3 regions of the Teredinibacter turnerae T7901 genome follow, and region 2 is predicted to be linked to each of the others. Evidence: predicted binding sites of a transcription regulator. Region 2 holds the regulator's gene; each other region holds the start of a gene.
The links. Region 2 encodes LexA, which represses DNA repair genes until DNA is damaged. Its sites were predicted from a motif close to ACTGTNTNTANANACAGT; they were not measured.
Positions count from the first base shown of each region.

Region 1: the regulator LexA is predicted to act here: its motif matches at 4,355-4,372, upstream of TERTU_RS12930 (error-prone DNA polymerase).
Region 3: the regulator LexA is predicted to act here: its motif matches at 6,763-6,780, upstream of dinB (DNA polymerase IV).

Region 1 covers NC_012997.1:3,274,573-3,285,562, reverse strand. The annotation lists gene glk (glucokinase) at 1-76, shown strand, start outside; gene TERTU_RS12935 (type 2 periplasmic-binding domain-containing protein) at 232-1,152, opposite strand; gene TERTU_RS12930 (error-prone DNA polymerase) at 1,242-4,343, opposite strand; gene TERTU_RS12925 (hypothetical protein) at 4,576-5,514, opposite strand; gene TERTU_RS12920 (Y-family DNA polymerase) at 5,667-7,208, opposite strand; gene imuA (translesion DNA synthesis-associated protein ImuA) at 7,240-8,061, opposite strand; gene TERTU_RS12910 (ROK family protein) at 8,227-9,117, shown strand; gene TERTU_RS12905 (DsbA family oxidoreductase) at 9,117-9,788, shown strand; gene TERTU_RS12900 (phosphatase PAP2 family protein) at 9,893-10,405, shown strand; gene TERTU_RS12895 (MJ1255/VC2487 family glycosyltransferase) at 10,437-10,990, shown strand, end outside.
Region 2 covers NC_012997.1:1,977,043-1,988,032, forward strand. The annotation lists gene TERTU_RS08605 (flavin reductase family protein) at 1-461, shown strand, start outside; tRNA gene TERTU_RS08610 (tRNA-Asp) at 661-737, shown strand; gene TERTU_RS08615 (cell division inhibitor SulA) at 1,282-1,707, opposite strand; gene lexA (transcriptional repressor LexA) at 1,719-2,321, opposite strand; gene TERTU_RS08625 (hypothetical protein) at 2,499-2,774, shown strand; gene TERTU_RS08635 (TetR/AcrR family transcriptional regulator) at 3,703-4,350, shown strand; gene nagZ (beta-N-acetylhexosaminidase) at 4,337-5,368, shown strand; gene TERTU_RS08645 (mechanosensitive ion channel family protein) at 6,062-7,171, shown strand; gene TERTU_RS08655 (cold-shock protein) at 8,187-8,405, shown strand; gene TERTU_RS08660 (CsiV family protein) at 8,599-9,606, opposite strand; gene mfd (transcription-repair coupling factor) at 9,606-10,990, opposite strand, start outside.
Region 3 covers NC_012997.1:736,518-747,507, forward strand. The annotation lists gene TERTU_RS03095 (hypothetical protein) at 209-775, shown strand; gene TERTU_RS22330 (TonB family protein) at 908-2,119, opposite strand; gene TERTU_RS03110 (cyclic nucleotide-binding domain-containing protein) at 2,605-3,300, shown strand; gene TERTU_RS03115 (flagellar brake protein) at 4,128-4,799, shown strand; gene TERTU_RS03120 (hypothetical protein) at 4,819-5,313, shown strand; gene TERTU_RS03125 (hypothetical protein) at 5,603-6,481, opposite strand; gene dinB (DNA polymerase IV) at 6,830-7,912, shown strand; gene TERTU_RS03135 (ExbD/TolR family protein) at 8,696-9,112, shown strand; gene TERTU_RS03140 (type 2 periplasmic-binding domain-containing protein) at 9,380-10,237, opposite strand; gene gcvP (aminomethyl-transferring glycine dehydrogenase) at 10,296-10,990, opposite strand, start outside.

The DNA.
Region 1 (10,990 bases), 1.3 Mb from region 2:
TGATATTCCCGTGGATATTATCGCCCATCCACAAACCGCATTTTTGGGTGCTGCAACCTGGCTCGCACAGCTGTAGTTTACCGATTTTGCCAGTGCCTGCACTGAGCTGGTACCTGCATCGATCCAGTGCTTGTATTGCGCCACTGCTTGTATTGAGCCAGTGCTTGCATTGAATAGTCCAAAGATGTTTTTCCTGAACTCTTTGGTGCTCAACCTGTGCTGCTCAACGTGTTATTCCGCTAATGTTCCTGTTCGATGATGGGTTGCAAATGGGGCATGCCGGGCGGGGCTGGAGTTGAGCAGTAAATGTGGCCGAGCCAGAGGACTGGTTTTGGCAACATAGGGGTTGCGCAGCAGGATAAGCTTTTTATGCTGCTGCAGCTCGCTGATGACAGTGGCAAATTGCTGCCTGAAAAACTGATCAAAACGCCCATTCGCCTCCAGTTTTTTAAGCCCTTTCATTACCCGTTTTGCCAGTTCGGGATATGTGGGGCTCACCTGATAAACCACCGGGAACGGGTAGTACAGCAGTAAGTCCTGGTCGATAACGATATTCGGGTGCAGATCTTTTTGTGCCTCTACCGCTTGCACAATTTCGTGCGCTCCCAACAACAAGTAATCGAAGCGACCGCGGTCCAGCATTTCGAATAGACTTTTGTATTCGCCAGAAGCGTTTACCTGTATCCCGTTGTGCTGCAAGATGGCTACATCCAGCCAGCCGCGCCCCTGACCTGCGACAAAACGTGATAACCCGGCAACACTGTTAACCGAGGAAAAGTCATTCTGTCGTGATTTTAGAATCGCCAGTCTTCGATACCCTAACAGCCCCTGCAGGATCGGAAAGTCTACTTCCAGCAAATGGGTGTACATATTCTGATTGTCTGGCCGCGATGCACTCACATAAATATTCACCACTATGCCCTCGCCGAGTAGCCGGCGGCCGCGGTTTACGCCCAGTACATCGGCCACCAATTCCAGTTGATATTCGCCATACTCCTCGACGGTTTCGTCGAGAGCCATGGCGAGCAATTGTGCATCGTAGGTGTCGCGCCCTGGTCCCCCTGCCCAAAATTTGACAAGGTCTTTGCCATTGGCGGTGGGTATCGCAAAAAGCAGGCAGGCGGCGAAGCTGCGAATCAGAATGGACAGCATTGTGTGATTTGCTTTGGTCATGATCTTTGAGTTTAGCGGAATGCGATTTGGCTCGCACTTTCACTGCTCGTATCACAGGTGCAACGAAACTAGTGGAAGTCGCGAGATCTCAGGGCCAGCGATTCCAGGCGGTCAGAATAATCCAGCAACTGGCCCGCGACGACGTGAATCACGGGCGTCGCGTCAGTGGTAGCTGTGGGTGTGCTGCGCTCGAGGTGGCCCTTCACGATGAGCAATTTGCTGGTGAGCAACGCTTTGCGGTAGCGTTCCTGTGTACTTTTCCATACCACTACATTGATATTGCCGGTTTCATCTTCCAGGGTGAGAAACAAGGTGCCTTTGGCAGTACCCGGCCGTTGACGCCCGGTTACCAGGCCAGCCACCTGGACAAAGCGCCCGTGCGATAAACCAGAGAGTTGGCGCTGTTGTTTGCAGCGGCTAAAGGGGTATTCCTGGCGCAAAATGCCCATGGGGTGCACCCGCAACGACAATCCCGTGGTGTTGTAATCGCTGGTGAGGTCTTTTTCCAGGCTCGGTGGCGCGGTTAGCAGGGCGTCACCCGGCGGCGGTTCATCGTCGAACAAGCCTGCCTGGGCTTCCACCGAGGCGGCCTGCCAATGGGCCAAATGGCGGTTGCCTGCGAGAGAGTGAAGCGCGTCGGCGGCGGCGAGTTTTTGCAAATCGGCGCGGCTGAGTCCACTGCGCCGGGCAAGTTGCTGAATATCCCGGTAGGGCTGCTGGGCGCGATTATCCGCAATGCGCTGCGCGGCTTCGCTATCCAGCCCTTTAATTCGCGTGAAACCCAGGCGTATGGCCCAGGGTGTTCGGTAGCTGTTTGCGGGTTCCAGGGCAGATTCTGCTTCGCTGTGGTTCACATCCACCGGGAGTACTGGAATACCGTGACGACGGGCATCCTGTATTAATTGCGACGGCGAATAGAAGCCCATTGGCTGGCTGTTGAGCAGGGCACAGTAAAACGCGGCCGGGTGGTGGCATTTCAGCCAAGACGAGGCGTAACAGAGAATGGCAAAGCTGGCAGAGTGGGATTCGGGAAAACCGTAGCCGCCAAACCCTTTGATTTGCTCAAACAGGCGATGGGCAAAATCCAGTTCGTACCCGTTATTCAGCATGCCTTGAATAAAGGTTTCCTCAAACTGCAGAAGGTTGCCGTTTTTACCCCAGCTGGCCATGGCGCGCCGCAAGCGATCGGCCTCGCCGCCACTGAAGCCGGCGGCAACCATCGCCAGGCGGATCGCCTGCTCCTGAAAAATAGGAACGCCCAGGGTGGGCTTGAGTACATCTGCAATATCTGGGCTCTGGTAGCTAACAGGTTCGAGGCCGTCGCGGCGGCGCAGGTAGGGGTGCACCATGTCCCCTTGAATGGGGCCGGGGCGCACAATGGCGATTTCGATCACCAGATCGTAAAACGTGCGTGGCCGCAGGCGGGGCAGCATCGACATTTGGGCGCGGGACTCAATCTGAAATACGCCTACGGTATCGGCGGCACAGAGCATATCGTAAGTGTGCGGGTCTTCCGGGGGGATATCTGCCAGGCTGGCAATGGCCGGTTCGTAGCGGTTCACCATCGCCAGGGTTTTGCGCAGGGCGGTGAGCATGCCCAGCGCCAGGATGTCCACTTTTAACAGGCCCATCGCTTCCAGGTCTTCCTTATCCCACTGAATAACGGTGCGTCCTGGCATGCTGGCGTTTTCCACGGGCACCAGGTCACTGACTTTATCCTGAGTTATCACAAAGCCGCCCACATGCTGCGATAAATGGCGGGGAAAGCCAATGATCTGCTGTACCAGAGCGAAAAACTGCTGCACCAGCTGACGTTCTGTTTGTACCCCGGCGGCCTCAATACGCTTTACCAGATCGCCTGTTCTGTCCCACCAGGCGAGAGATTTTGCCAGGTGGTCGACCAATGCCGGGTCTAATCCAAGGGCTTTACCGACATCGCGAATAGCACTGCGTGAGCGATAGCTGATAACCGTCGCAGCCAGGGCTGCGCGCTGACGGGAATACTTGGTGTAGATATATTGAATAACGTCTTCGCGCCGCTGGTGCTCAAAGTCCACATCAATATCGGGTGGTTCATCGCGCTCTTTGGAAATAAAACGTTCGAATAAAACATTGATCTGCCCTGGCGCGATTTCGGTAATAAACAGGCAATAGCACACTACAGAGTTAGCTGCAGAGCCACGCCCCTGGCACAAAATATTCTGTTGTCTGGCGAAAGCGACAATGTCGTAGACCGTTAAAAAATAATATTCGTAGTGGAGTTCTTCGATCAGCGCCAGCTCTTTGGCCAGAATGGCTTCTGCCTGAGCGGGTACCCCACCTGGCCAGCGCCTGGCTTTGCCGCTATCGACGAGTGCGCGTAAATGCGCGATTGGACTGAGACCTTTGGGTACCAGTTCTTGTGGGTACTGGTATTTGAGTTCATTCAGCGAGAAGTTGCAGCGCTCGGCTATGAGCAGGGTTTGCTTTATTAGCCCTGGAGGATAGAGATAAAACACTTCATCAATGGCCTTCAGGTAATTTTCGCCGTTACTTTGCAAACGGGTGCCGAGCTGGCTTACCGAGGTGTTGTGATTGATGGCAGTGAGAACATCCTGCAGGGGCTTGCGCTCTGCGCTGTGCATGAGCGCCAGATGGCTCGCGACCATGGGAAGCTGGTAGGTTGCAGCCAGATTTTGCCACTGTTGAAACAGGCGCTGTTCTCCGCCGGCCAACTGGTGACCAACACCCAGCCAGAGGCGCTGTTTAAAGGCGGCAGAGAAAATACGGGCATTGTCTTCAGTGGCGGTATTGGCGGTTGGCAGCCATATAATCAAACAGGTTTGCAGGCGAAAACGCAGGTCATCCATATGGGCGGTGTACTCGCCCTTGTCTGCACGGCGGCGGGCGAGGGTAATAAAACCGGAAAGCTCCGCATATGCTGCCCGATCAGGCGCCAGAGCAATGAGCTCGCAGTTGTTGGACAGCTTAAAATAACTGCCAACAATAAGTTTAATACCACACTCTTCAGCCATAACATGGGCTTTAACTGCGCCCGCGAGAGAGCATTCGTCGGTGAGTGCGATGGCGTCGTAGCCCAGGCGATATGCCTGCTCAACCATTTCGGCCGGGTGCGAGGCGCCGCGCAGAAACGTGAAATTGCTGAAGGTGAAAAGGTGTGCGTAAGCCATGCGTCAAGTATGCTGTTTAAATATACAGTTATCTATCGCAGGTGCACATCATCGACGGGAGGGTTTGAAGGCCAATTGGGGACGGTTTACTGTGTTGCTTTTTGGCCACAAGATTGGGGTAATGCATGGCCTGCTGGCCAAACCGGCGCAAACTGACAAATTTGAACAGATCTGTATAGTTTGCGCGGCTTGACTTGACTGCGGTGATTTAACAGGCCCTAAACCCTATTGCTTAGTACGAGCTGATTAACTCTGGATTATTGAGTATTTTTTCAATATTTGCATCTGAGTCATCAACAAACTGCTGTGATTCCACCAGAGCTTCCTGAGCGGATTTTTTATCGATGGCGATCAACCAGTTATAACTTGCGCGGTGGAGCCGTGTCGCAGCCTGGTAGCGGTAGTTTTGTTGCTCTACCTGTGCCAGGTTGTGCGCTTTATTGAGAATGTCGGCGCTGCTGTCGGCGGCTTTTTTCCAGGCGTGCGCCGACATTTTGTGGCGAATACCCTTGGCGTAGCCGTAGCCAGCATGTTCGTAGATATTCCCTGCCGCTTGCAGCAGGGCAATGGCCGTGCTGTTTGCGTTTTCGCTGTCTGCGCTGTCCAGTAGTTTGTTGCCCATACTGGCGAGCTTGTCACTGACAGCTTCGGTATCTTCTGCGAAGTTGCGCCAGGACTGCTCTGTTTTTGCCCGGTTACCGCTGTCCTCCAAAATCGACACCATATTTTTTTGCAAATCGAACAGGGTATCCAGGTTAGCTTGTACGCGGTTAATCCGCTGTTGGGCGGGAGAATATTTTTGTTGCTTGATGTAACGCTCGGTTATTTCAATGTCCTGGTGCATTGACCAGTATATTGCTGCAAACTTATTGTTCAGCGTGCTAACAGAGTTGCTTTGTTCGACACTGGTACGGCTGAGATCCAGCGATAGCGCTACGCGATTTGCGGCCGGGCCATGTACCGAGCAGTATCCCAAAACCTTGCCTTGTTTGTCCCGGCAGGTGGCTTGTAAATTCTGTTGTTTGATTCTGCACACGTCTTGCCACGCTGTGGACGGCAGTTTTGTGCAGTCGCAGTTAATGGTTTCGCAATTCAGTGTTTCGGCCCGAATGGATTGCGATAAGGTAATTGCCAATATTGCAGCGGGTAATGCGGCCAGTAATTTCTTCATAATTAAATGCCCCGAAGTTTCGTTGCACATCTTGTCTGGTCGTTCCCCCTAAGTTTACGTGCCCTTGTTGATACAGCAATGTGTCACGGGTATATCTTTTTTTCAGTAGCGGTTTTCTACTCATAACCAAAGCGATGTTTGCTGTCTATTTATCAGGAAAAAATACCCTGCACCAACCACTGGCGGTGGTGTAAATCGTAAAAAATCCACAATCGCAGGCCGTCTTCTCTGGCGGCAATAAAATAATCCCGCGCTGTTTGTTGCTGCCACCAATTGCCCTCAATACGTTCTGGCCCCTGCAGTAATGTGATGGTTCCTCGCCAGTGCAGGCGCTGCTGTTTTTCCTGAATCGTCTGAGGTTTATCAAACAGCCAACTGGGGCGTGGAGCGTGCGGTAAATAGGAGGTAGATGTTCCCTGTTCCAAAGGCGCTTTCGCACTGCTCAGCTCTGGAATATGGGTGTCTTTATATGCGACTTTAAACAGCGCCTGGTCTCCCAGGCGGGCCTTTAATTTTGCGGTCACGATGGCAAAATCGTGAGCCATTTCCCGGGCGTTGCTCTCGTGTTGAGTAAACCCCAGCGGGTCTGTGTTCGGTGTATGTTTGAAGGTGTCACGGCAGATCAGTTCTACAGTGTCTACCTCAAAACTCAGTGACTGAGTTTCCAGCTGAATGCGGCTTAGCTCAAGCAGTAGCGCTGCGTCGTTCTGGGCGTGGCTGCTGTGTACCTTGAATGTTTGTTTGTTGTGATAAATATCGAACAGTAGCCACTCAACTTTCTGACACTGTAACTGCTGGTTGTTGAGATAGCGCTGCAAGTTATTCAGCAAATATTCCATGGGTTGCAGCAATTGCTCAACGGTTTGCAAGGGATAGTCGAACTGAATGCTGTCGTAAAAAAACTGCTCCGGCTGGTACTGTGGCAAGGGTGTCGCGAACAGGCGTGTTTGCTGCAAACTGTGCTCAATACCCAGCACCTGGCTAAGAAGGCCGCAGAACTCGCCGCCCCAACGGCGGCGGAGGCTGGATGTGTTTTGGTTGCCAATTTGCCGGGTTAAATCCGCTATCGTATTAAATCCGGATTTTTCCAGGTCATCGATTCGATTTTGCAGTTGTGTGTAAGGCAGTTGCGCACAGTGGCACTCACCTAGCTGACGCACCGGCATAACGTCCAGTTGCGCAATAAATTGCGACTGGGTGTAGTGTTGAATGGGTTGTGGTGTTGGCGACCAGCTCAGCAGCCAGGCACATAAATCGGTGTGACCCAAACCGAGCGCTAATTCGTACCCTGTGTCTGCGAGATTCTCCTTCAATTGCTCGACCAGTGTTGTCAGGCCTTTAAATAACGCCAGACTGCGGGATATTTCCGCCAAAATACCGGCTTGTAAGTGGGCTGCCGGTTGCAGAGGCGTCAGGTGCGGAGTAAACATATACAGGCGATCAGCAAGGGCGTTAAGCGCGGTTGTTTCCAATGCGAAGTCGCGCTCAACCTGCTGATGTTGACCGAGCAGTTGTGCGGTGGCTGCGGGCATGCCAGCACGGATACCATCGGCAACTGCCGGTTTTGACGCACACAGAACCCGCTGTTTTTGCGTTATCAGCGCGTGGTCAGTCTGGTGTTTAAAACCAAACACTTCCAGAGGCAGACAGGGAAGGCGAACCGCCAACCATAGACTTTTTGACGATAGGGCCATGGGCGTCACCGAACAGTTTCAGGTATCAGGCCTAGCCCGCGCTGCGCTTAACTTTGAGCGGTCGCCCGCGATTAATACGCAATGCCAGTACATTGCGACGGGGTTGATAAGGCGCAAATACCTGATCGTTGGCCACATTGGGAGAAGTCGGTGTGTCTTCCAACTGGCGGTGTGGTTTGTAAGTTTGTGCGTAGTCTGGCAGCGGCAAATCGATGGCCGCAGAACCAGGCCTTAGCTGGCCCCGCTGCTTGAGGATATGCACTTGTAGATGCTGTGAGTTCAGCTGTGTTGTCAGGCGCAATGAAGCGGGCGAGCTTTCCAGGCGTTGCCGGTTGTGACGAAAAAGCAGGTAAACGCCTGAGCCATCGGCCGTCGCCAGCTGACATTTGCGCAATTCGGTGTAGGTTAACGCCTGTTTGGGTTGCCAGGCCATAAGCAGCGCACAACTAGAGGCGCGTGCCAGTTCTACGAAACTGGCGATAAAATCATTTTTTGCCGTAATTTGTACCACCACTAACTGCTCCAGGGGGATACCGCTGAAGAGCATGCCCTGAGAAAAGGGCAGCGCAGGTGGGTTAAGTAGCACAATATAACCGTGCGGTTGCTTCTGTAATAGGTGTTGGGCACAAGGGGCTGTAAGCAGCCAGTCGCCGTGCCCGGCAGAGGGCTGGCATATTTCAATAAGGCTGGACAGGGGCCAGCCGTTGTTGAGCAACGCGCTATTTAGCGGCGGGTAGCCAGTATCGACAGCATCCTGTGAGATAAAGTATTGCGAATGTCCCCGCCACACGTCCCCGCGCTGAAGCAGTTGCTCCAATGTCGCTGGTGGTGGGGTTGTGCGGTCTGTAGACATGGATGGCTCAAAACAAAAACTGTATTAATATACAGTATACCGATGGGCAGTTTATGGCAAGGTGGAATTTTGCCTGGCCGGGTGAAATATAATGGTTGCCATATTAGGCCTGTGTTCTCGCATACGGAGCCAGGGTCAGCGCCAGTATCAGTATAGGAATAACACATGACAAAACTCCTCGGAGGGGTGGAAGCGGGCGGTACTAAGTTTGTTTGCGCCGTAGGTACTGGGCCGTCCGATATACACGAGACCCGGTTCGCAACAACCAGCCCTGAGGAGACGCTACAACGCGTATTGGCATTTTTTTCGCCTTATAAGCCGGAGTTGGCAGCGCTGGGAATAGGCGCATTTGGCCCGTTAGATCTACGCCAGGAGTCGCCAACCTACGGTTTTATTACATCTACGCCCAAGCCTGGATGGCAGAATACGGATATTGCCGGTGTGATAGCCCGTGAACTCCAGGTACCTGTGGCGCTGGATACCGATGTGAACGCGGCGGCGCTCGCAGAGGGGCGCTGGGGTGCTGCCAGAGGGTTGAGTGATTATTTGTATATTACGGTTGGCACTGGCATTGGCGGAGGTATTGTGAGTGGCGGTCGCTTGGTGCATGGCCTGGTACATCCCGAATTGGGGCACTGTCTATTGCCAAAGCATCCCGATGATACTTTTGCAGGCAGTTGTCCGTACCACGGTGACCGCTGCTTTGAAGGCTTGGCCAGTGGGCCTGCGCTCGCCGCCCGCTGGGGGTGTGATCCTGCAGCATTGCCTGCCGATCACCATGCCTGGGATATACAAGCGTTTTACATGGGAGTCGCGATAGCGAACTGTGTGTGCACCTTATCGCCTCAGCGCGTTATTTTGGGGGGCGGTGTAATGGCTCAGTCACAGATGTTGGGCAAGGTGCAAACGGCGACGGCTGGCTACTTAAACGGTTATGTGCGGCACCCGGCGATTGAAGAAAATATTGAAAGTTATATTGTATTGCCGGCGTTGGGCAGTCAGGCTGGCGTGGCAGGTGCGCTCGCGCTTGCCGGGCAAAAAATTGAGGAAGTGTGATGTCCCGAATTCAAATAGATCATTATTCCGATGTACTGTGCATTTGGGCATATGCTTCGCAGGTACGCGTTGATGAGTTGATAGCGGATTTTGGTGACCGTGTTAGTGTGCGCTTTCATTTTTTCCCTGTGTTTGGTGATGTGCCAGGCAAAATGGCGAAAAGCTGGGATCACCGCGGTGGTTTGGCAGCTTATGGCAAACATGTGTTGTCGGTGGCAGAAAAATTTGAGCACATACGCGTGAATGAAAACGTGTGGCTTGAAAATACGCCGCAGTCTTCAGTGCCTGCGCATCTATTTCTCGCGGCTGCGCAATTGTTGGAAGAGGCTGGTCAGCTAACCGCAGGAGCAATGCAGCGTTATATGTGTGCGCTGCGCCGCGCGTTTTTTGTCGATATACGGGATATTTCGCGTCGCGAGACGTTAATTGCGGTAGCAGAAGCCGAAAATTTACCCGTGGCGGCATTGCTGGCTGCAGTCGACGATGGCCGTGCTCATGCTCTTATTAGTCGCAATCACCATCAGGCGATAGAGCAGGGTATAAACTCCAGTCCAACGCTGATATTCAACGAAGGCCGGCAAAAGCTCTCGGGTAACGTGGGTTATCGTATTATTGAAGCCAATATTCGCGAGCTACTGGAGAACCCCGCCGGACAGTTATCCTGGTGTTAAATCGTATATTCAGACATAATCTAACGTTGTAATAGTTTTGTCATATTTGTCTCATATACCTGTCATTGTTGGGGGATAACCTCGGTGCAAATGGAGGGTGCCGTATGCGTTTGCTGCAAAATATACATCAATTCGATCTAGTTACGTTTGACTGGTGCTTACGCCGCAAGCGACGCGATCTGGCTGTGCGTTTGAGCCGGTACATATCCTTTACCGCCGATGGCCCAATGTATGTGGTGATTGGCGTTCTGTTTATGCTTCAGCAAGACTGGCATATGGCAAAACTGCTTGCCATGGCATTTTTGATTGAGCGCAGTTTGTATTTCATATTCAAGTCTCTCTTCCGCCGCAACCGTCCTGCTGCGGCGATTCCCGGGTTTGAAAGCGCTATTGTTCCATCGGATCAATTCAGTTTTCCCTCCGGACACACTTCTGCGGCTTTTCTCATGGCTTGCGCGATGTCGTTTGCGTTTCCCTGGATGGCGTGGTTTGTTTACCCTTGGGCTGCCAGTGTTGGCGCCGCGCGCGTGATGTTGGGAGTGCATTTCCCTACCGATGTTATGGCCGGTGCACTTTTAGGCCACACTATCTGCCTGGTGCTGATAGATCTTATTTGAGAAAACTGAACATAAAAGAGCAACAACATAAATGAAAATTCTTTTTGGTGTCCAGGGAACTGGTAACGGCCATATAAGCCGTGCGCGCGCTCTGAACAAATACTTAAAGGCCGATGGTATAAGCGTTGATTACATCTTTTCCGGCCGCGAGCGCGACAAGTATTTTGACATGGAAGAGTTTGGTGACTGGCGGTGTTATCGCGGGCTCACCTTTGTTCACGATTCCGGCAACGTAAAAATATTCCGTACTTTTCAAGAAGCCAGCCTGCGCCAGCTGATGCGGGATATTCGCACGCTGGACGTTGAGCAATACGATCTGGTTATAACCGATTTCGAGCCGGTGACTGCCTGGGCTGCGCGGCGCGCAGGAAAAACCTGCCTTGGTATTGGCCATCAGTACGCGTTTAAATACGATGTGCCCCGCCGTGGCGATAACTTCGTCGGCAAGAAAATTATGGAGTATTTTGCTCCGGTGGAAGAAAGTTTAGGGCTACATTGGCACCACTTTAATCAGCCGATACTGCCCCCCATTGTCGATATCGACCATATTTCCGACCCGGTTGATGAAAAGAAAATTCTCGTTTA
Region 2 (10,990 bases):
TTGAAGGTATGCGTCGACTCGTTTCCGGCGTGTGCGTTGTCACCGCGGTTGATGAGCAGGGTGAACGCTATGCGATGACTGCCACCTCCGTCACTTCTGTTTCCGGCGAGCCGCCGTCGCTGCTGGTATGTGTAAATCAGCAAGCTCGGCTGCATTCGGCCGTAAGTCACACCGATTTCTTCTGCATCAATGTGTTGGCCCCACAGCATGAACAGGTATCCATCAATTGTGCATCCCCGGAAATGGCGAGTAGTCGGTTTACCGAAGGTGCCTGGATGAATCATTCTGACAGCGGAGTACCTTACCTGTCAGACGCGCAATCGGTCTTCTTTTGCCGCAAGTCCCAGTCTATGGTTTATGGTACTCACACGATATTCGTGGGGGAAGTGGAGCAAACCTTGGTTGCCCCGGGTGAACCACGTGCTCTGGCCTACATAAACGGGGCCTACCGCCACCTGTAGCATTGCGCTTGATGCTGGCGAGGAACGGTTAACGCTGAGCTTGTTCAAGTGAACACGCTAGGTTAATCTCGGCAGCCTTGCTTCTGCGGAAATTAAAGTCGAAAAGGTCGCATTGGGCGTTTTACGAGCAAGTTCTGGCCAAATGTAGAATAAATGTTTGACATGGAACTCAACATAGCTACAATGCGCTCCTCGTTGCGGCCCGGTAGTTCAGTTGGTTAGAATGCCGGCCTGTCACGCCGGAGGTCGAGGGTTCAAGTCCCTTCCGGGTCGCCACATACAAAAAAGCCCCGCTCGTAAGAGCGGGGCTTTTTTGTATGTGCTATTTTTGTAGGGCTGCTCAATGCGCAGGGTGCACTAAATTGCCTAGGCAATTTTACGACCTTTAGTCGCGCCTTCCCGTAACAGAAAAGATGAGCGCCACAAGCGCGAGTCAACTCCCTTCCGTCCATACGCAATATCCGGTCTAGATCACTCGCAAGAGAGCGGGGCTTTTTGTATGTGCTATTTGCAGGGCTGACTAAATACGTAGGGTTCACTAAACTACCAACGCAGCTTTGTGACTCTCAGTCCGCGTTGACTGATAGACGAAAATCACCCTTGAGAAGTTCGAGCAGCGATTCTCTGTTTACTGTGCGATATGAGCTGGGTTTGCACTATCGGTTTATTGGTTGGATGTGATTAAGACAACAGCTTCGGGAGCGGGATACTGCGGTTTTGCTGCAACTTGTAAGATCCCTGTCCACAAAGCATCATGGATTGGTATGTTGCGCGGCATTTGACTGGAGGCGCGGGTATGCGCCTCGCCAGTAAATTTTGTCTAGTCTCTTGTGCGCAGGAGCAAACCTCGGCACTCTCCGTGCTGCGAGGCCGCATCGAGTGCGGCAAGGTCGTTGGCGCTCAAGCAGTCTATGGCAGTGACAACTACATCGCTGCGGCCGTTATTCAGTGCTTCCCAGAACATCCACTTGGCATCTTCTTCATCCTTCGCATAAACCAACCTGACGTTGTTCAATTTGAAGCCCTGCTGAACAAGAAACTGCTTGCTAATGGGCGTCAGGGTAATCCAGGTAAACCAGCGATTATTGGCCGACCTGCTCAGATGCGCGAGCATCGGGAGCGCCAGCGCGAACGGTGGCTCGCTCTGAGACATAATGATTTCAGTCACGCCATGGTCCAGGGCTTTGCGGGCACGAGGTCCTGCCGCTTGCGCTGGGCTTGCTGAATGTAATGGGGTAGCGGCCATTGGTAAGTCCTCTATGAACGGCGTATTACGCCGACACTCAATCCTTCGATAGCGAAGTTGGCGTCGCGCAAATCCACTTCAATGACATTGAAATCCGGGTTCTCCGGCCATAATTCTACCTGCGCACGATTGCGCTCCCGTTTGAAACGTTTTACGGTGACCTCATTATCGATTCTGGCCACTACAATATCGCCGTTTCGTACCTGGTCGGTTTTGTGGACGGCGAGTAAATCTCCGTCAAGAATGCCGATGTCTTTCATGCTCATGCCATGAACGGTGAGCAGGAAGTCCGCTTTTGGGCTAAAAAAGTTATGGGGTATGTCGCAGTAGTCTTCTATGTGTTCTTGCGCGAGGATCGGGCTACCAGCGGCAACGCGGCCAACCAGGGGTATGCCAGACTGAACTTCAGGAAGGCGGATGCCGCGTGAGGCACCGGCGATCATCTCGATAGCCCCTTTGCGAGCGAGCGCCTTAAGATGCTCTTCTGCAGCATTCGCGGATTTAAACCCCAGAATTTCGGCGATTTCCGCCCGGGTAGGTGGGTAGCCGGTTTCAGCGATGTGATCTCGAATAAGATCGAGGATTTGTTGCTGCCGAGCTGTGAGTTTGATCATACGGTTCTCGCTCTTAAAGGGTGCAGTATTGGCGGCTAGGTGATACCAAATTTATATCTGTTTGTTTATACAGTATTTGGTATTATATACAGTATTCTTTGCGGTGCAACCACATCCGTCACTTGGTTACCCAGGCGGTGGAAAGAAAGTGCGAGCACCCCTTGCTACAGGTTAATAATGGAAACTGAAGAAAAACAGCTAAGCTCCCAGAAGGGAGGCTTCGTCGGTCGGCATATCCGAAGAGTCAAGGGGCGAATCCAATCAAGAATTCGGGAAAAGGCAATAGATAGAGCAAGGACCCGGATTTATTTACATGGTAAGCGTCCGGAAGATTATGACGATGAGATTCTAGAGGTCATCGTTAAAGAAGAGGAAGATAAACTCAAATCAGAACTCAAAGACAAAACTATAGTCGCATTGCTCGCGGCCTTGGGTATTTCGTTCTGGTCTTAGTGAATTTGCGGCTCAGCGGTAAAAACCAATGTTCAAGTTTCTAACAAAGTCTTTGATAGTTACGGCGCTTTGGAAGCACTATAAGCGACTAATTATATCCTCCGCAGTGCTGTTCGCGAGCTATTTCGTGATAGCCGCGGCCCACAGGGATTTTCTTGAGTACGCTCAAAAAATAGATAGCCGCGACTATGTCGGCATTTCCTACGTTGTGAAATGGCTTGTTTACGTTTGCATAACGGGCGCTTTTTATTGGCTGAACACACTGGGTGAGCCTTCTTCAAAACCTGCTGAAAACGAAGAAAAAATTTATACCATGCAGTCGAATAATCGGCGGTCGGAAAAACAGGCGACTGTTGAGACTACAGATGTTTTCGACTCGATAAGAAAAAAGGGAAGGTTGCGTAGTCGGGCTGATGTGCAAATGGCTGAGCAAAAGCGGAACAAGTGAACAGTTCGTCTCAGGGCTAACTGTGTAGTATCTATTGTGTTCCGGGGGATACTTCGTGGCTAACGCAAGACTGCTTGGAAAATTGAGTAGCATGTGATGTTACGTACTAACTGTGGCGTCGTGGCGCGCTAGAACGACTGTTTGACTTACCAATTTCCACGTCGTTATTCAATCCACTATTGGTTTCAATGAATGCCCCTTCTTTTGTAGCAACGGTTTGCCTTTGTGTCGAACGCAAGATTTTTTGAACCTGATTTGATGATTTACATACGATAAGTGTGTATTGTTGATGACCGTTGAAAATTGTGGGTTAACTGGTTGAAAAATAGGTGTATTCATAGATATCTAACATTGTCGTTGTATATAATATAAGCGGTTATATTGTGGGGTTAGACCAATAAAAATAATCTAACTCCAGCATATAAACCGGCGCCGCAAGTTATTGGATGAGGCGCATAAAAATCCCAAGAGGAGCAGGGTATGGCACAGGCTGAAACAGTAGAAAAAATCCTCAACGCAGCGTTAGTGCTGTTTGCTGAGCGGGGGTTCGCGGAAACGTCGCTGCGAACGATTACCGGTATGGCTGATGTTAATTTGGCCGCAGTGAACTATCACTTTGGTTCAAAAAAAGAGTTGATTCAGGCGGTTTTTTCTAAATTTTTGCAACCTTTTTGCGAGATTCTGGAGAAGGAGCTTGACAGTTTGGAGGCTGCACAACCGGAAGGTGGAGCGCCGAGCGCGGAGCAGGTAATTTCCTGTGTTTTAGACACAATGTTAAAAACCACTACTGTGTGTGGTGTTAGCGTGCAACGCTTAACGCGTTTGTTAAATTTGGCCTACACGCAGTCGCAGGAACACCTACGGCATCACTTGGTCGCTAATTTTGGTAAAACGTACCATCGGATGACCACATTAATGCATAAAACCATGCCGGGCGTCTCACCTGTTGAGTTTTATTGGCGCTTGTATTTTATGCTTGGCGCGGCAGTGTTTACTCTTTCGAGTTTTGATTCTTTGCGCTCTATTTTGAATACAGACTACAGCACCGATACTGAGCTTGAAGAAGTTTTGCATTTGATGGTTCCTGCTTTGGCAGGTATGTTGAGATCACCCCATGACCCAACCTGAGTTAGGCCCGGTTGTACTGGACGTTGACGGTACAACCCTTTCTGAAAGTGACGTAAATCTCCTACAAAACCCTTGGGTAGGCGGGGTAATTCTTTTCTCCCGTAATTACACCAATGTTATGCAGCTTTGTGGATTAACCGCTGAAATTCGCAAGGCCTCACCGAACATAGTCATTGCTGTTGACCACGAAGGTGGTCGGGTGCAGCGCTTTGGTGGCGAGTTCACGCCTATTCCGGCGATGCAGCAACTGGGAAATCTCTATGTTAAGTCGCCAGTAGAGGCGTTGGCACTTACCCATGAAACGGGCTGGTTGCTTGCGGCGGAGCTCATTGCGTGTGGGTTGGACATGAGCTTTACGCCGGTGCTGGATGTGGACGATTGCCGTAGCCAGATTATTGGGAGTCGCAGTTTTGGACCAGATCCTGCGGCTGTCATTGCCCTTTCTGAAGCGCTAACAGATGGTTTAATTGAAGCTGGCATGTCGGCCACAGGCAAGCATTTCCCTGGCCATGGTGGCGTCGTAGAAGATAGCCACTTGGAGTTACCGGTGGATAATCGTAGTTTCGACGAGGTGGCCAGGCACGATCTCCAGCCGTTCAAAGCATTACTCCCTAAGCTCGAAGCCATCATGCCTGCGCATATTCATTTCCCCCAAATAGCCTCGGAACCTGTGGGCTTTTCCTCATTCTGGTTGCAGCAGGTTCTGCGTGAGGACCTTGGGTTTAACGGTATTATATTCAGCGATGATCTCACAATGGAGGGCGCGGTCACTGCGGGTGATTATGGCGAGCGTACACTCAAAGCATTGGCGGCAGGCTGCGATAGTGTCTTGATCTGCAATAATCCAGCCGGGGCGCAAGAGGCGTTGGCTCGCCTTGATGCGACCTTCTCGACTGTATTTCCATCTCGGCTCGAATGCATGCGTGCCAAACGGTGCTTCGAGTGGGATTCTCTACGCGGGTCTGCCCGAGCGAAGGGAGTACGAGCTCAACTCGAGAGCTTAGTTGCACGTAGCTAGCGGTGTTTGTCGGTGAGGATCGCCGCCTTTGCTGAGGCGAAATATGCGTGTCATGGGGGCGAGTTATAAAGCTTTGATGGCGAGGTTCATTACAGCTCCACCCACGACGCGTCAAACTACAGGTTCTGTGGGAGTTTCGTAGTTTCTCGATTTTTTATTAGCGCGCTCGTATGTGTGTTCGGGCTATGGGTTTTGATTCGCTGAAAAAGCTCTGATCCTTTCCGGTTGGATTTTACTAAACTTGGGTTTAGTAAAATTCGGGGCGAGTTAAAGTTGGGTGTCTTGATATTTAGGTTTGTAAAAGGCTCCCTAAGAATTCAAAGGCTACACTTTACATTGTGAACAAATAAAACTTACGGTGTCGAGATCTGTAAAAATTATGCAAGCCGGCACCGTGATAACGTTTGGACACACCTTTCGATATCAACCTCGATGCACTTTCTCACAGCTAAGCTTCATTCATGGTTTTTCTCTCAGCACATCTGTGAATCCGCGTTGGCTTTATTTTTCAGTCTTTCTCTTTTTTATGGGCGCTTCAGGTTTCTTTTTCAGGGAGGTCTTGTTGCTTTTGTGTGTGTAATTATTTTTTGATGGCCCAGTCGACAATAATTGATTTAAAAAACTGTCATCAATACTCCTTTTTTTTGTGGAAGGCTTTGGTTTGATAAGCATTTAAGCAAGAGGTTAATACCCGTGGATATTTTACAGGCGATACGTACCGCATTCGCGGCTGGGATAGGTGAGTCCAACCTTTGGATTGCCGATAGTTTTGTTATTGTTTTTTTGACTTTATTGGCAGCGGCCATTGCCGGTTGGTTTATGGCTAAGTTGGAATCCAGGGCTGCGCGAACCCACAATCTTTGGGACGATGCGTTGGTTATTAGTGTTAGGCGCCCATTAAAGTGGCTGATTTGGGGGATAGGGTTAACCCTGGCGGCTGAAATAGCAGGCCAGCACGCGGATTCAATTGTGTTGGCATCAGTCGATTGGGTGCGCCGGTTGGGCGCTATAGTGATAAGCGTGTGGTTTCTCAACGGCTTTATCACTCGTGCCGAAGCCAATTTGATGGACGCCGAATTCACCCATAAGCCGATGGATAAAACCACGGCAATGGCTTTAGGTAGATTGTTGCGTATCTCGGTAATTATCACGGCCGTTTTGGTGGGCCTGCAGTCGCTGGGGTATAGCGTTTCTGGTGTGCTGGCTTTCGGGGGTATTGGGGGTATTGCAGTGGGTTTTGCAGCGAAGGATTTGCTGGCTAACTTTTTTGGAGGTTTGATGATTTACCTGGATCGGCCTTTTGCTGTCGGTGACTGGGTGCGTTCTCCGGACAAAAATATTGAGGGCACTGTGGAGGACATAGGCTGGCGGTTGACGCGCATCAGGACTTTCGACAAGCGCCCACTGTACGTTCCAAATTCCACGTTCACGCAAATTTCCGTTGAAAATCCCTCACGCATGACCCACAGGCGCATTTATGAAACGGTCGGTATCCGCTACGATGATGGGGTGAAAATGGGGGAGATAATTGTAGACGTAAAAGCGATGCTTAGGTCGCACCCAGAAATTGATTCAGATAACACGTTAATAGTTAATTTTAATCAGTTTGCCACGAGCTCTCTAGACTTCTTCGTGTACTGCTTTACTCACACCACTGAGTGGGTGAAATACCACGAGGTAAAACAGGATGTGTTGTTAAAGATTCTGGATATTATTCAAAAACATGGTGCGCAATGTGCCTTTCCCACCTCCACCTTGCATGTACCGGATACGCTTCGGTTTGAGTCAAATTTATCTGAGTAGAATCCTGGGGCAATTCAAAGAAGTGCCCCCTAGCGCATTGGTGAGCAAGGGGTTGGAGCGAGGCAGGTTAGAGTTGAGGTTATATCGTCCGCGACGCTTGCGGGGGTTGGTCAATGTATTATGCGCCAGTTTTTCATTCTCGCTTCGCCAACGTCTGATAAGTCTCACCCGTTTAACTGGCTTTGGGTAGCGCGGAGTTGACCAATGCGGGCTGTTCGTTTTCGTGCTTCAGGTCTCATTATTTTTGAGCAGGAGAGCGCGAAGAGCGTCTTTCCTATGTTGGGGTTATGTGTGCTTTCGTAATATTTTTTGGCGTGTATGTTCATATTTGATTGGCTAGCTTGGTTTGCGCTTGCGAAGCCATTCAGTTTTTATATGGGGTGTGCACTCACTTGCATCGTTGAATGGGTCTATTCGAAGTTAATACTTTTTGTAGTCGCATTCAGCGAATTAATTTTGCTCTTGGGTTGGTGCTCGCTTACCGATGGTGCGAAGGACTTGCCGCGAGAGTATGGACTGTGAGTAAGGTCCGCCCGGTTGCTCAATCATGGGGCGTTGGCGGAAGCGTGTGTGTAGATCGTCTGCCAAGTAACCATGTTTGATGTGTGTGGTGTCTTTGGGTAGATAAAAATGCCAGATTTTGATGAGAGTTTAGTCATCCAGTAATTTGGTTAAGCGGTTACCACACATATGAACTGATCCGTCTAGTTGGAGAAAATTGCTGAATTAAACAATCTAAAAGATGTTTTAGCGGATACGCTCACAAAAGCACGCGCCGCTTTTTGCCTTCCGCTTTTTAAACTATAGACATTAAGTTTATTTTCCCTTATGGTCACAAAGTCCGTGTTAGCTGTAAGTCCTATTTGCGAAGTTTAATTTTTTACTGGTCATACAATTGTACGAAGTTAAATAATCGCAGCAGTATTTGATTTATGCGCCAACGACCTTCGAGACAAGGCGAAGGGGACAAAAAAACCCAGGAACTAACATAATAAAAAGTTAAATGAGGTGTGACATGGCTGCTCGAGAACTCGGCACTGTCAAATGGTTCAACAATGCGAGTGCGAGAGGGTATGGATTTATCACTCGTGGCGAAGAATCCGAAGATATCTTTGTTCACTATAGAAACATCCGTGGCGAAGGTTACCGCTCTTTGACTGAAGGGCAAAAAGTAGAGTTTGAACTTCAGAAAGGGGAAAAGGGACTTCAAGCGGAAGACGTATCAGCAGTTTAGATACGTTTTAACAATAAGGACGATCCCGTCGGATGCTTTCAGTTTGCAGTCGAAGGTTATTCGAGTTTATTAAAGCCAGCTCCCGAAACTAGTATTTCTGGAACGGTATTTTCAAGAAAGCCCGGCTGATGCCGGGTTTTTTGTGTCTGTAAGATGGGGTTGTATTGAGTCTTGTTTGAGAGTGGCGTCCCGATCAAGACTGACTTGTCTGTTCTGTTTCCTGGTGAGAAGGGATATACGGCATGATTTTGATAATAATTCCCAATTCCGGGTGGTCAATATAATGCAACTCATTGCTGCGCATGCGCCGCTTCTGATCAAGTTTTACTATGTGCTTCACCAAAAAGGGCTGATCTGCCATTGAAAGTAGCGTCGAGTCGAGGCCGGTAACAGCGGCGCTAGTGGGGTTGAATTCTGTAGCACCTCCAACTTGGAGGTTTATTCCATTGACGCTTCCAGAGCGATTTGTATTGAGATTGAAGCCTGTATCTAGCGGAAGGTTGCCCAAGCCGAGGTCACTCGTGCTTGTCAGCTCCAGGGTTTCTGGCTCTGGAGGAAGGGGAATCGTTGGCCAATGGTAGTCAGCCTGTCCGTAGTTGGTTTCGTATTCTGCAAGCCAAAGATCTGTATGTAAATGCAAATAACGGCTTACGCTCAGCGTAATTGTGCCCTCGAGTTCGTGATGATTCCCGTAACTTTCGCCACCTTGTATAACAATCGCTGGTGCATCTTTAAGTGCCTTCATAGGTTGCGCCCAGGTGGCATGGAACAGTGGCGAGAGTGATCGATCACGGTTGATGGCGTATTCTGCACCGCGAATGAACATCGCGTCTTTGGGTAAAAGTACGAAGGGTTCTTCTTGCTGTTCTGGATCTGGCTCCCGCTCTGTTAGTGCGGTGTCAGGCGTATTGACAGGCTCTGATGAAGTACTCTGGTCAGAGCTAAATTCGCTATCTGTAACCTCTGGTGGTTGTGCTGCGTCACTATTGGGGTCGCGTAAATATTGGACATTGGGGGGGTAGGCGAGCGCGATATTCTTTGGCCATACCTCTTGCGTAGCGTTTGACTGGTTTCGCTTGAAAACCAGTATCTCCACTTGATACCAACTTTCCTGTTGGTCTTCGGTTTGGGCGTACAGGGGGAGAGGCAAACACATCAATGCCGAAAGCACGGCATTTTGCAAAGACAAAGAAAATCGCATTAACTGGCCTGTTGTAGTTGAGTAAGTACATGGGTTACCTGGTGCAATCGCTCCTCAGGGGTTTCCATGTCAAAGCTGAATTTTAAATGGTTTGCGCCGTCGAGTCGGAAATGTTGTGGCATTTTTTGAACCAGCTTAACAATTGTAAGCGGATCGACCTGAGTCTGGCTGGCAAACTCAAGGCGGCCGCCCTGCCTGCTGGCTTCGACCTTGGTGATACCCATTTGTTCTGCCTGGAAGCGTATCTGTGTTTGACGGAACAAGTTTTTCAAGGGCTCCGGAAGCAGCCCAAAACGATCTATCATCTCAACCTGGAGTTCATTGAGGTCGGCTTCATCTTTTACTGAGGCGATACGCTTGTATAGTATCAGGCGAGTGTGGACATCGGGTAGGTAGTCGTCTGGGATCAGTGCCGGGATGCGCAGATTAATTTCGACGCCTTGCTGTTCCGGTTGATCCAGGTCGATGGTTTTACCTTCTTGAATCGCTTTCACCGCCCGCTCGAGCATATCCATGTAAAGCGAAAAGCCGATGGCCTGCATCTGCCCGCTCTGCTCGTCGCCGAGCAACTCGCCTGCACCGCGAATTTCCAGGTCGTGGGAGGCGAGAGTAAACCCCGCGCCCAGGTCTTGCGCTTCTGCGATGGCTTCCAGGCGCTTGAGGGCGTCATTGGTCATGGCTTTTTTGTTGGGGGTCATCAAATAAGCGTAAGCCTGGTGGTGGGAGCGCCCAACACGTCCCCGCAATTGGTGGAGTTGGGCCAGACCGAACTTGTCAGCCCGCTCAATGACGATGGTGTTCGCTGTAGGGACATCAATCCCAGTCTCGATAATCGTAGTGCTGACCAAAATATTAAAGCGCTTGTGATAGAAGTCTGACATCACACTTTCCAGCTCTCGCTCGCGCATTTGACCATGGCCGATACCGATACGTGCTTCGGGCACCAGCGCCTGTATCTCCTGTGCACGCCGGTCGATGCTTTTTACCTCGTTGTGCAGAAAGTAAACCTGGCCACCGCGTAAAATTTCTCGCAGTATCGCTTCTTTTATAAGGTTGTCGTCGCTCTCTCGCACGAAGGTTTTTACCGATAGCCGTTTGGCGGGCGGTGTGGCGATTATCGAAAGGTCACGAATGCCATTCATCGACATGTTAAGTGTGCGTGGAATTGGTGTTGCTGTTAGGGTGAGAATATCGACCTCTGTCCGCAACGCCTTCAGTGCTTCCTTCTGTCGCACGCCAAAGCGATGCTCCTCATCGATAATTACCAGTCCCAGATTGGGGTACTTGAAGTCCCCTAGTATCAATTTGTGCGTGCCAATGAGAATGTCCACGCTGCCTTGTTCGAGTCTCTGCTGTACGTTGGTGAGCTCCTTTTGACTGCGAA
Region 3 (10,990 bases), 1.2 Mb from region 2:
CGTGTCATTCTCAGCTAGATTCCTAATATCAAGCAACAGTGTTAATATGCGGGAGCTACCTTGGCGCATTTGTCAACGCATGCCCCAGTGGCATAGGAGTCTACTGTCACTCGGCGCGCGGTATGTGGGCCAGTTGAGCGCGGGGGTTGTTCGTTTTTTGCTTGAGCTTTCCTACCAACCAATCGTATGAAGTTTGCAACTTACATCTATGGATAATAAAGACCTTGTTTGGGATCTCGACGCTTTTCAAAAGCGCAAGCGAGCCCAAGACTTTGTGCTAGGTTTTGAAAACCAACTATGTGTGTATTCCGGATCTGTTGAGCAGCTTTATACGAATTACAACATCTTTTTTCCGAAAGAAGAGAACCGCAAACTCGTTATCTTGCCGAACCCTTATGCGCATCACGACACATTTCAAGGGATTGGTGAGGAGGTGGTCAAGCCGACGGGTTTGTTTATCGTACCTTCGGACCCTACCGAGGCCACAAAACGGTTGAGTATCATCCTGCCGTTAAAGGCCGCCCATGGTGGGGCTGGTCGCCCAGTGCCGTTGGAAATTGGGTTGAAATTGATCAACCAGAAGCGCCCCCCAAACAGACCCTTTCTTCCTGTGTTAGTAAAAGGCGACCTCCGTGAGCTGGATTCGGATACACCCTGCTTACACCTTCACATGCTGAACCTCGCGGCTCTTCGGGGGCTGTCTATGCTGGAGTTGAAGGATATTGAGCGCGTGGTGTTGGAGCGATTACACAGCCTGGCCGCCCGGCGCAGCTAGCCCTAGCGACTGAATAATGTGCAGCTAAGCGTCAGCCATTTTGATGTTGTCGTTCGCCGGTTCTGTCTCCAAAGAAAATTAGCGCGAAAAAAAACCGCCATTGCTGGCGGTTTTTTTGTAGCTGATGGGGCGTTATTCAGAACGAATTTTGAACACGACAGGCAGAGTAAACGCAAAAGTTTCTCCGCGTAAATCTTCAGGCATTGCGGGGAATGGGCTGGCCCTTTCCGCAGCCTTTTCCGCCTCTTTGGTCAGTGTTTTATATTCTGACTCCTCTACCACAATGATGTCTTGAACCTTGCCGAACCGGTTGATGGTGATGTTCAAGCGCACGTTACCTTCCCAGCCGCGGTCAAGTGCGCGTTTGGGGTAATTCAGGTACTTGTAGGTGTGGCGCTTGAGTTGCGCAATGTAAAGCTGCTGTTGCAACAGGCTTTCAGCGGTAAAGTCCAGGTCGTCCTCTTCCTCTTCTACCGCGTCTGCATCCAGCAATGCTTGTTGCGGCACAGGCGTCGGTTTCACTGTTGGTTTAGGCGTAGGCTTGGGTGATGGTGAAGGTTTCGCGGCAGGGACGGGTGTCGGCGTAGTCTCTACGGGTGCTGCGGAGGCGAGATCGGGTGTCACAACCGGTTTGGTTGCTACCACGCCAGGCGAGGTAACGGCTGGAGCGACCGCGACCGGAGCTAAGGTTACCTGTGGCTCTTCCGTAGCAACCTTGGGTGCGGGTTGCTCTTGATTCGATACGGCGGTTTTCACAGCGGCAATTCGGTCCTCGCTGGGAACTGTTGAGTCGAAACGAGCGAGCAGGCCTGCATCAATATCTCCCGCCACCAACAATCCATCTCGGAACTGCGATGAAAGGGGGACTGGGCCAATTAAAGTGCGCAGTAACAGGTCGAAGAAAGCGACGCTGTTAATTTCGCCAAGCTTCACGCTATTCAAGTAGATAGTTACAGCGTCTGTACCCCGGTCAATGGTGAATATATCGCCTTCCATTAGCTTTATTTTCAGCAGGTTACTGAATCTGGCCATGGCCTCCGCGTTCTCTGACAGTTCGCTTGAGCTGGAGTTAATCGCCATGCCCTCAATCCACATTCGCTTGAAGCTGCGCGAGGAGACTCGCGGCGCAACAATGCGCACCTGGATTTGCTTGGGTTCGTTGTTAATCAGAATGTCGCGACCATCGGTGGACGGATTTGCAACCAGAAGTGCAGCTATAAACTGCTCTTTGCCGAGCTCAGTATGTATCGCGAGGCCGTTAAGCGCTGGCGCAGCCAACGCTTTGCCCGCGAGTAATAGCATGGCTAGCAAAATCAATGATTTTGGGATTGTCGGTATTCGCATATAGCACCCGTTAGTTAGTATTCACTCACTTTTAATAGTTTTTTATCGCTGCGTACCAGCAGCCTAACGTAACCGCATGTCGGGCTATTCGGATGAACGCAGGGCGCGGATGGAGGATGTATCTGTATTAAAACTAAAGTACCACTTTACACAAAATATACCGCAACTCAAGCGAGTTAGGCCGAAATTGCAGACAAACGTCGTTCTGCTGCGACGTTTGTTATTTGTGTTGTTTAGCGCGCCAAAAATGGAGCGGCTAACCGATTGTAGTCGTGAAATGTGGCTCAGTTCAAATCCGACCCGTGATACTCACGGCAACTCTGTGAAAAGAGCGCGAGACACCTCCCAAAAACGCATCACCAAGCGGATAAGCAGCTATTTTTTATGAGAATCTTGGCTTTCTCGCAACCGCTCACCAATCGGTTGGCAGTCACTATAAAGATAAGCGAGAGTAATCTCTAACCTCTAAGCAGCAAAGGCAGGTTATGGAAGTACATTCACTCCACCGCTATGGGCAGGCGTCGCTGGACACTCTGCTTTCCTCCATCCCCTTTTATAAAGCGGTTCGTCTGCGGGATCAATGGCAATACGATCTGTTGATGAGTTATTCCCGAATTATCGAGTATCGGCCAGGCGAAATTGTACTTGAGCAAAGTCAACCTGATCAGTGGCTCTACTTTTTAATGCGGGGGCAGCTGGCGGTAGTGGTTGGCGATGAGTCGCAATCACGCAAGGTGGTTAATTACATTACCCCCGGGGAAGTATTTGGTGATCTCGCTGTACTGATAGATCACCGGCGCACTGCAACGGTGGTAGCCGATCCGCACTGCAAATCTGTTCGCGTGTTCGCGACTGATTTTTGTGTGTTCGGAGAATTGCGTGATTTTACCCAGATTACTTTGGCGACCAAACTCGAATACTACCGGAATATGGTTCATAACTTGCGCTGGAAACTGGAGGTATATCGCATGACCTATCCCGATCAATCATTCGCATCCAACCATCGCAAAGTAAAACTCTACATGGGGACAAAAGGCACGCTCGACGAGCTGGTGAGCCTTGATGAGCAGGCTCGTGCGCTAGCCCGGATGTTAGTGTATTGGAATTTGGAATTTGAACGGCTCTCTATTGCTCCGCGTGAACATTTCGATTATCAATCGATGATTGCTTTGGGCGATTGAGCCGCTTAGCCGATACACAACCTCCAACAGGATATAAAATATTTTGTTGCCTGCAATGTTAATAATCACTTGCTGACTTTGCTGCGAGCTGCGAGGTGCGAGGTGCGTTTTCCGATGCATAGGGCTTTGAAGCCGCGATTAGTATTACCTGCGGTGTTAAGCAAAATATTATTAATAGCCTCAACCCCACCAAATTTCTATTTCCCAGACAAGCAAGGCTGTGTAGTGGAGGTTTCGCACTCTTCCGTAACAACTGCTCAATATAGTCTCCTCCTTAAGGTCAAAACGCTTGTTTAATTGGTTTGTGGCAAGCTTTCCGCAAAGCTAGCAAATAGGGTGTGGCGTTCTGACTCTGGTAGAGGTGCGACGTTTACGGGGCCCTGATGTGCGGCGGGATGAGCAGCCAGTCTTCCACAGACGGCGCATAACCAAAATAGGTCGGCCGACGAGTGCTTTCCTGCCAATACTGCCAATTAAGGCAATGAAATGCTCGATTGAGATCGACATCTAAACTCGCAGCGTTCGAGCTGCATTTTCGGTCTGACCATGAGGGGATGCTGGAGTACCTATTTTAGGCGAATACCAGATTGCAGGTCGGTGGGTTTTACCGGCACGAATAAAGGCATTGGATTCCCCCGAGTTTCCCCAGGATTTGAGCTATCTTTAAATAGGTTATATAAAGCGCCAGCTTTTGGATAGCCCTAACCCGGTTTTTAGCCTATATACCCCGAAACCCGTGCAGCATCGAAAGGCAGAAATACCCCGCCTGTTTTGGGTATGGCAAATTAACGATAACTTCATTTCCCACAGTAAATACACCGCGACATATGACGGAAGAAACCCATTTACATTTTGATCAGCTGAATCTCAAATTTGGGCAGCGCCTCCAGCTGCTCCCCAATCCCTCGGAACCCGGTGAGAGATACGAATCACTGTTACTTGGTTGCCTGCCTGGTGAAACGGTTATGATCACCCCGCCGCCTGACGGTGAATACCCGCTGCTTTCGGAAGGGCAGCGCGTCGTTATTCGCGTAACGACCAGTGGTGGCGTCGCTATGTTCCCTACTCAGATTCTCCATATAGCCGAAGTTCCGCTTTATATCCTTTATTTGGATTTCCCGAACGCCATTAAGTACCGTCAGGTGCGTGTTGCTGCGCGGGTAAATGTCGCCCTTCCTGTGCTGTTGTCTAACCTAACCAGTGGGCAATTGGGCCCGATTGCCGGGCGTGCGTCGGACATTAGTCTCGGTGGGGCCAAAGTCGTGTTTGACCAACAGGTTGGTGCTATTGGCGACGAAGTTGAGTTAAAAGGTAAATTTGAAATAGCACAGATCAAGCGCATACTTTCTGTATCTGCCCAGATTCGCACTGAAAAGCAGACGCCTCAGGGGTATGAATATGGAATTCAGTTTTTTGAGCAGGATGAAGACAAGCAGCTGGTGCTGTTCGGCTTTATCTACAGTGCACTTGCCATGTCTGACGCCAATAAGTTGGAGTAAGCGGATTGGCGTTTTGTATATGCTTACAATTTCATCCGTAGCGCCCGCTGTCGATGAAAGTCGGTTGTGGCTGCCTTTGAAGTATCAGAAATATTATTTACAACTAAAAACAGAAGCTGAACGTGCCGAACTCTCAGATCGCTGTGTGAAAGTCATCAGAGGAGAGTTGAACTTCTCAAAATCGACACCGAGTAACCCCGTATTTAGTATAATTTGCAGGGATCAAGCCGGTAAAAGTTATAATATTGCTGGAGTTGAACCTCCTGTTCCGAAAGAAGTCTTTTGGGAAAAGTGTAAAGATACTTTCGAAAACGAAACCAGATTAATGCGCGCGATGAACGTTTTGACCGAAATGCCGCCTGTCGCACAGCGCCTCACCGAAGACCGTACACTATATATTGTTGACTTCAACGCAAAAGACATTGCAGGTGTAGCATTAAAGTATCGAGCGAAATGCATTGTAGAGAAGGACACAATCCGGTTTTTTATTCGCGCAAGAAAAGCTTCAGACTGAACCATCGCGCTCGCATCTGAGCAAGCCAGGTTTCCTGGGGCTATTATGCAGATTCCTGCCAAAAAGTAACTTCAGCCCTATCTTACTTTCTTTATACGCCGCTTTACGGGCTCTATTCTGTGGAAACACCGACTTTTGACTTTTGGAGTCTGCTTCCTATTACCTATACCTTTGGGGTGTATTAGACAGGTACTTGTTGTGCAGGTATTGATTTGCACACCACGAACAGATACGAAAAAGGCCGATCAGTGATCGGCCTTTTTGCTTGGTCGCTAAGTTAAAACGCCAATTATGGGTTTTTAGGTGGACGACCGCGACGCTTAGGTGCTGCGCCGGTTGCAGCTGGTGCAGCTTTTTTCGCTGCTGGACGTCCGCGTTTTGCAGCAGTTTTAGGTGCTGCAGTCTTAGTTGCCGGGCGACCGCGGCGACCTGGGGTCTTTTTAGGTGCTGCCGCTGTGGTTGTATCTACGGCTTTCTTGGTGGCTGGACGTCCGCGTTTACCCGGAGTTTTTTTAGGTGCGGCGGCGGTGCCGGTTGCTGTTGCCTTGGTCGCTGGACGCCCGCGTTTGCCGGGAGTTTTAGCGGCTTTTGCTTTAACGGCGGCTTTCTTTGCTTTGGCTTTTTCGGCAATCGCTGCTTTTTTGGCCTTAGCTTTTTCGGCTGCGGCGGTTTTCTTCGCTTGCGCCTTGGCTTTTACCGCGGCCTTTTTGGCTGCGGCCTTGTCTTTCACCGCCTGCTTCTTGGCTGCCGCTTTTGCTTCGGCATTAGCCTTTTTCAGGTATGCAGCCTCTTCTTTAGCTACCGCTTTTGCCAGCGCAGCGGCTTGCTGAGCTTCGGCTTTAGCTGCTGCCAATTCGGCTTTTACTTGAGAAAGCTCTTTTTTTGCGGCTGCAGCTGCGGCATTCGCGGCAGTAGCGCTGGTGCGGGCAGCTTCCAATTGTTTAGCTTGCGCTGGAGTTTTCTTCTTGCCGCGAACCGCAGCAAGTTTGGTTTTCGCAGCGTCAGCTTTTTTGATTGCAGCTTCAGCGGTTTTTGTTACTTTGGCGACGGACATTTCAGCAGCTTTAACAGCTGAAGTTCGTGCCTGTTCTAACTTGGCTTTTAACGCGGAGAGTTCCTTCTCCAGCGCAGCCACGGAATCTACAACTTTTGCTTTCTTAGCGGCCATAGTAGTTACCTTTTTTACCCTTGGTTGATCATGTTATTTGAAGTTGTAGCACTACATTACGAAATAACAAGAAAAATTCAAGTTTTTTCATCGATTTAGAGACGATTTATGGTGTTTTTCTTTAAATTTTTTAAGTCGCGGGGGGAGAATTAGCGAAATTTAATTAATTCTTCAAAAAAAACGGGATGACGGACGATTTTTGAAAAAAATTAGTGCGCTCAATATGGAGACGTTTTTTTAGGATTTAAACACTAAAAAAGCAATAAATTTTCACCAAATTAACTGTATAATAATACAGTATTTGTCGGCGGGTTATCCTTACAAAATTTCAGTTTCAGGCGGTGAGCCATGTTGAACTCTCCTCGTAAAATTATTCATTTGGATGCAGATTGTTTTTTTGCCGCGCTGGAAATCCGGGAAAACCCTGATCTGGCCGATTTCCCATTGGCGGTAGGCGGTGATCCAGGACGCCGAGGCGTTATTTCCACGTGTAATTATCTAGCGCGTCAATACGGGGTTCATTCCGCAATGCCTTCTGCACACGCTAAACGTCTTTGCCCTGAATTGGTGATTCGGAGTTCGAATTTCCCACTTTATAAGCAGGTCTCTGCGCAAATGTTTGAAATTTTTACCCGCTTTAGTGAAAAAATTGAGCCGCTGTCGCTCGATGAGGCGTTTTTAGATGTGTCCGACTGTCAGCAGTTCCATGGCAGCGCTACGCTTATCGCGAGAGAAATAAGGCGGCAGGTAGAGACTGAGTTGGGGATTACGGTGTCTGCAGGAGTGGCTCCAATAAAGTTTTTAGCGAAAATTGCAAGCGATTGGTCTAAACCGAACGGGTTATTTACGGTTACTCCAGATAAAGTGACAGAATTTGTCAAGGATCTACCGCTTCAAAAGCTCCCTGGCGTAGGTAAAGTCACTCGCGAAAAACTGGCTCGTGAAGGTTTATTGTATTGCCGCGATCTGGAGTCTTATTCCGAACATGAGTTGGTGCAACGTTTTGGACGATTCGGCGCGAATCTCAAACGCATGTCCGTGGGGATCGATGAGCGAGAGGTAAAATCCTCCCGAGAGAGAAAATCGCTCAGTATCGAAACAACTTTTGCTAGGGACATTTCTTCCCCAGGGGAAATTGCGGATCAAATTGACCAGTTGGTTGTTGGCCTTGAGGAGCGCTACAACAAACTCCAGAGAAAAGTTGCTGTCAGTAAGAAATTTGTGAAACTAAAGTTCGACGACTTCACTCAAACTACACTCGAATCGTCGGTGAGCCGGTGCGGGAAAATATTCTCCTCGCAAGAGTTTGAGCGAATGTGCTACGCCGCTTGGGCTCGTCAAAAAAGACCTCTAAGGTTGCTGGGCGTCGGTTTGAGTTTTGCGGAGCGGTCTCACCCTCAAGCGCAATTGAGTTTTCCTTTTGCGAACTAAGCCAATTACCTGTTAACGCTAATGCGCTGGAATTGTGATTGCTTCGTTTCAGTTGTGAAATAGGCGAGTCTTGAGGCCGTTATTTGTTTAGGCGCGACGGCATTGGCTCGGATTATACATTTGCTTCGGCAGTTATTTGTCCACCAAAACGTGGAGACGCTTGGGGCTTTTATACATCCAAATAACTACTTCAAGTCGATCTTTTACCAACGGTTTACTTGAAATTGAGCCTCCATTCGAAAATTCAATTCAGAGTGTGCTGTTCGAGCTCAATGTACGGTAAGTGCTGTGAGTCATGTAGCGCTGAATACTGATCAAAATAGCTCGATAACCTGTTTGTTCTTGATTCTGGTATGGCGATAAATCCATGTTTTTTATGATGGTATCCCCCCATTCGGTTACCGGACGTTGTTGGACGGATGACTGATTAACGAGGCTGATGGACTCAGCCCCAGGATATTAGGCCAATTATTGATCATAATTGGGCGCTAGAGCCCTTACAGACAGAAATTTGACCTGGATACTGAGTGAATGCATTGGATGCAAGCAGTCTTAGAAAAGATCGTGTAGAATGCGCTGACTTAGCTGTCGATAAACCTGCTGCGCCGCAGCAGCCGGCCGGTTAAACCGGTGCTACACTTAGCGCTTTGTTGTCAGCTTGCTGGTAGCCTTTCGATGAGGTCGCGATGCTCGCAGTGCGCTGTGGAGTACAATCGGGGTGGCACTTATCAGCAGATAGGCCATGAACTCCGCGATCACGCTATTTTAACTGGAGAATAAACTGTGAGTCGTAGAAAACGTAAGCAATCAGCCGAAGACAAGGCTGAAATCGATTTGACACCCATGCTCGACGTGGTGTTCATCATGTTGATCTTCTTCATTGTGACTGCTTCTTTTGTGAAGGAGAAGTCGCTGGGTTTGAATGTTCCCGAGAACACTGATAACCCACCACCACCCGATAGCGAAAGCAAAAGTATCCTTATTCAGGTGAATGCTAACGATGAAATTTTCATCGATTCGCGTCGTGTTGATATTCGCTCGGTACGTTCACTTATCGCACAGAAGAGCGCAGAAAACCCTGAGGGTGGCGTTGTTGTTATGGCGAACGAGCAAGCGTCTACCTCAACTTACGTCGCTATAGCAGATGCTGCCCGCGAAGCTAATATCTACAACGTATCGCTGGTGCCGCGCGCTAAATAATTTGGCAAATCTAGGTTACGAAAAGCCGCACTTGTGCGGCTTTTTTTATGTCTGTAAGTTGACGTGACGCAAAACTTGAAAAGGCTGCGCCACAAATGATTGCTGCAGGCCGCGCTTTTATTCCCGTGGGTGTTACAGGGCTTACAGGAATCACTGGGTTAAGAGGTTCCTAAACACTACAACCGCTTTCAGCACCGCAGGTATGCTTTGAGCGAGCCAGTTAGAGCGATTTTCAATCGCTAGCAAAATATTGAGTTAGAAACTCGGTTATTCGCGTTTAGGTGGCTTGTACCAGAGCAACTCGGCAACAGGAAAATTCAGGTCGTTCCGCTCCAATGCAATGATACGACGTGTACCGAGTTGCGAGCGCTGGATTGCGCGTCCATAAAACTGGTTGAATGTGCGCTCGAAGTCGCCGTTGGCGATTGCGGCGTAAAGGCCGCTTTCTATGGCGGTTGCCAGTTCTGGCGAATCCCTTCTGGTGAAAAAGTAATAGGCGGCGCGGTAGTGCAAAACGATATTGGGTTCCACCGTAAGCCCACGAGCAAGCGGCAACGATTGTTCATCCCAAATTTCAATAACCGAGCGGGGAAAGTAATCAATGCGGCCCTGGTCGAGCATTTTGAATAAACCTTCCCAACTGGCGGAAAGCTGGAGTGGGATACCGTTGCGGCGCAGTATTGGATTATCGGGCCAGTTGTGTCCCTGGCCCGCTTTAAAGTGGCTCAGATGGGTGAGATTGTGCGTATTTTCGAATTGTCTCTCATCACCCAGTTTTACCAGAGCAAGCCTCCAGCCTATCAGCCCCCGAAAAAGCGGTAAACGAATTGGCCGCAACAGTTTCTCCCTGTGGAGGTTGGTATTGAGCCAATGCAGGTTGTATTCACGCATTTGCAAAAAGTTTTCGCTGCGGGTTTCGCCAAAACTTGGCCGCTTTACTGGGGTGAGCGCAAACGGGTGACCGCTGTTTTCCAGCGCCAGGCGCAGCAGCGTGAGTACATAGGCATCAAATCCATGAGGGTTTCGGTCGCTGGGCTCGGGGTAGGTGACATGGAGCTTGGTAGGGGGCGGGGTGTAGGGCTTGCTTTGGCTATTGCAGGCACTGGCGCCTGCAATAAAAGACACAAATAGTAACGTTTTTACGCCGCCCCGCTTTCGCTGTTTACGGGGCGGCAAGTGAGGGTTAGCGGTAGTCGTCGACCCCGGGGCAGGAACAAATAAGGTTTCTATCTCCGTAGACATTATCGATACGATTTACCGTGGGCCATACTTTGTGGTGTTTTAAATAATCCAAGGGTCTGCAGGCCTGGTCGCGTGTATAACTGCGATTCCACTCACTGTTGCACACATCATCGAGGGTGTGTGGTGCATTGACCAGCGGGTTATCGTCCGCAGGAAGTTCTCCCTGTTCGATTTTGCGAATTTCTTCGCGGATTTGAATCATCGCGTCGCAAAAGCGATCCAGCTCAAATTGATTTTCAGATTCTGTAGGCTCGATCATTAATGTACCAGCCACCGGAAAACTCATCGTTGGTGCGTGGAAACCAAAGTCCATCAGCCGCTTGGCAATATCTTCTTCCGATACGCCACTCGCCTCTTTTAAAGGACGCAGATCTAACAAGCACTCGTGCGCCACAAAACCGTGCTTGCCCGAATACAAAATAGGGAAGTGATTTTTAAGGCGTTTTGCAATGTAGTTTGCATTTAGAATAGCGTACTCACTGGCCATTTTCATGCCTTTGGCACCCATCATGCGGATATACATCCAACTGATCGGGAGGATGCTCGCCGAGCCCCAAGGGGCCGCAGACACAGTACCGTTGGCCGCAACCGTGCCCGGTATTTCTTGCAATGGATGTGCAGCGAGATAGGGTGCGA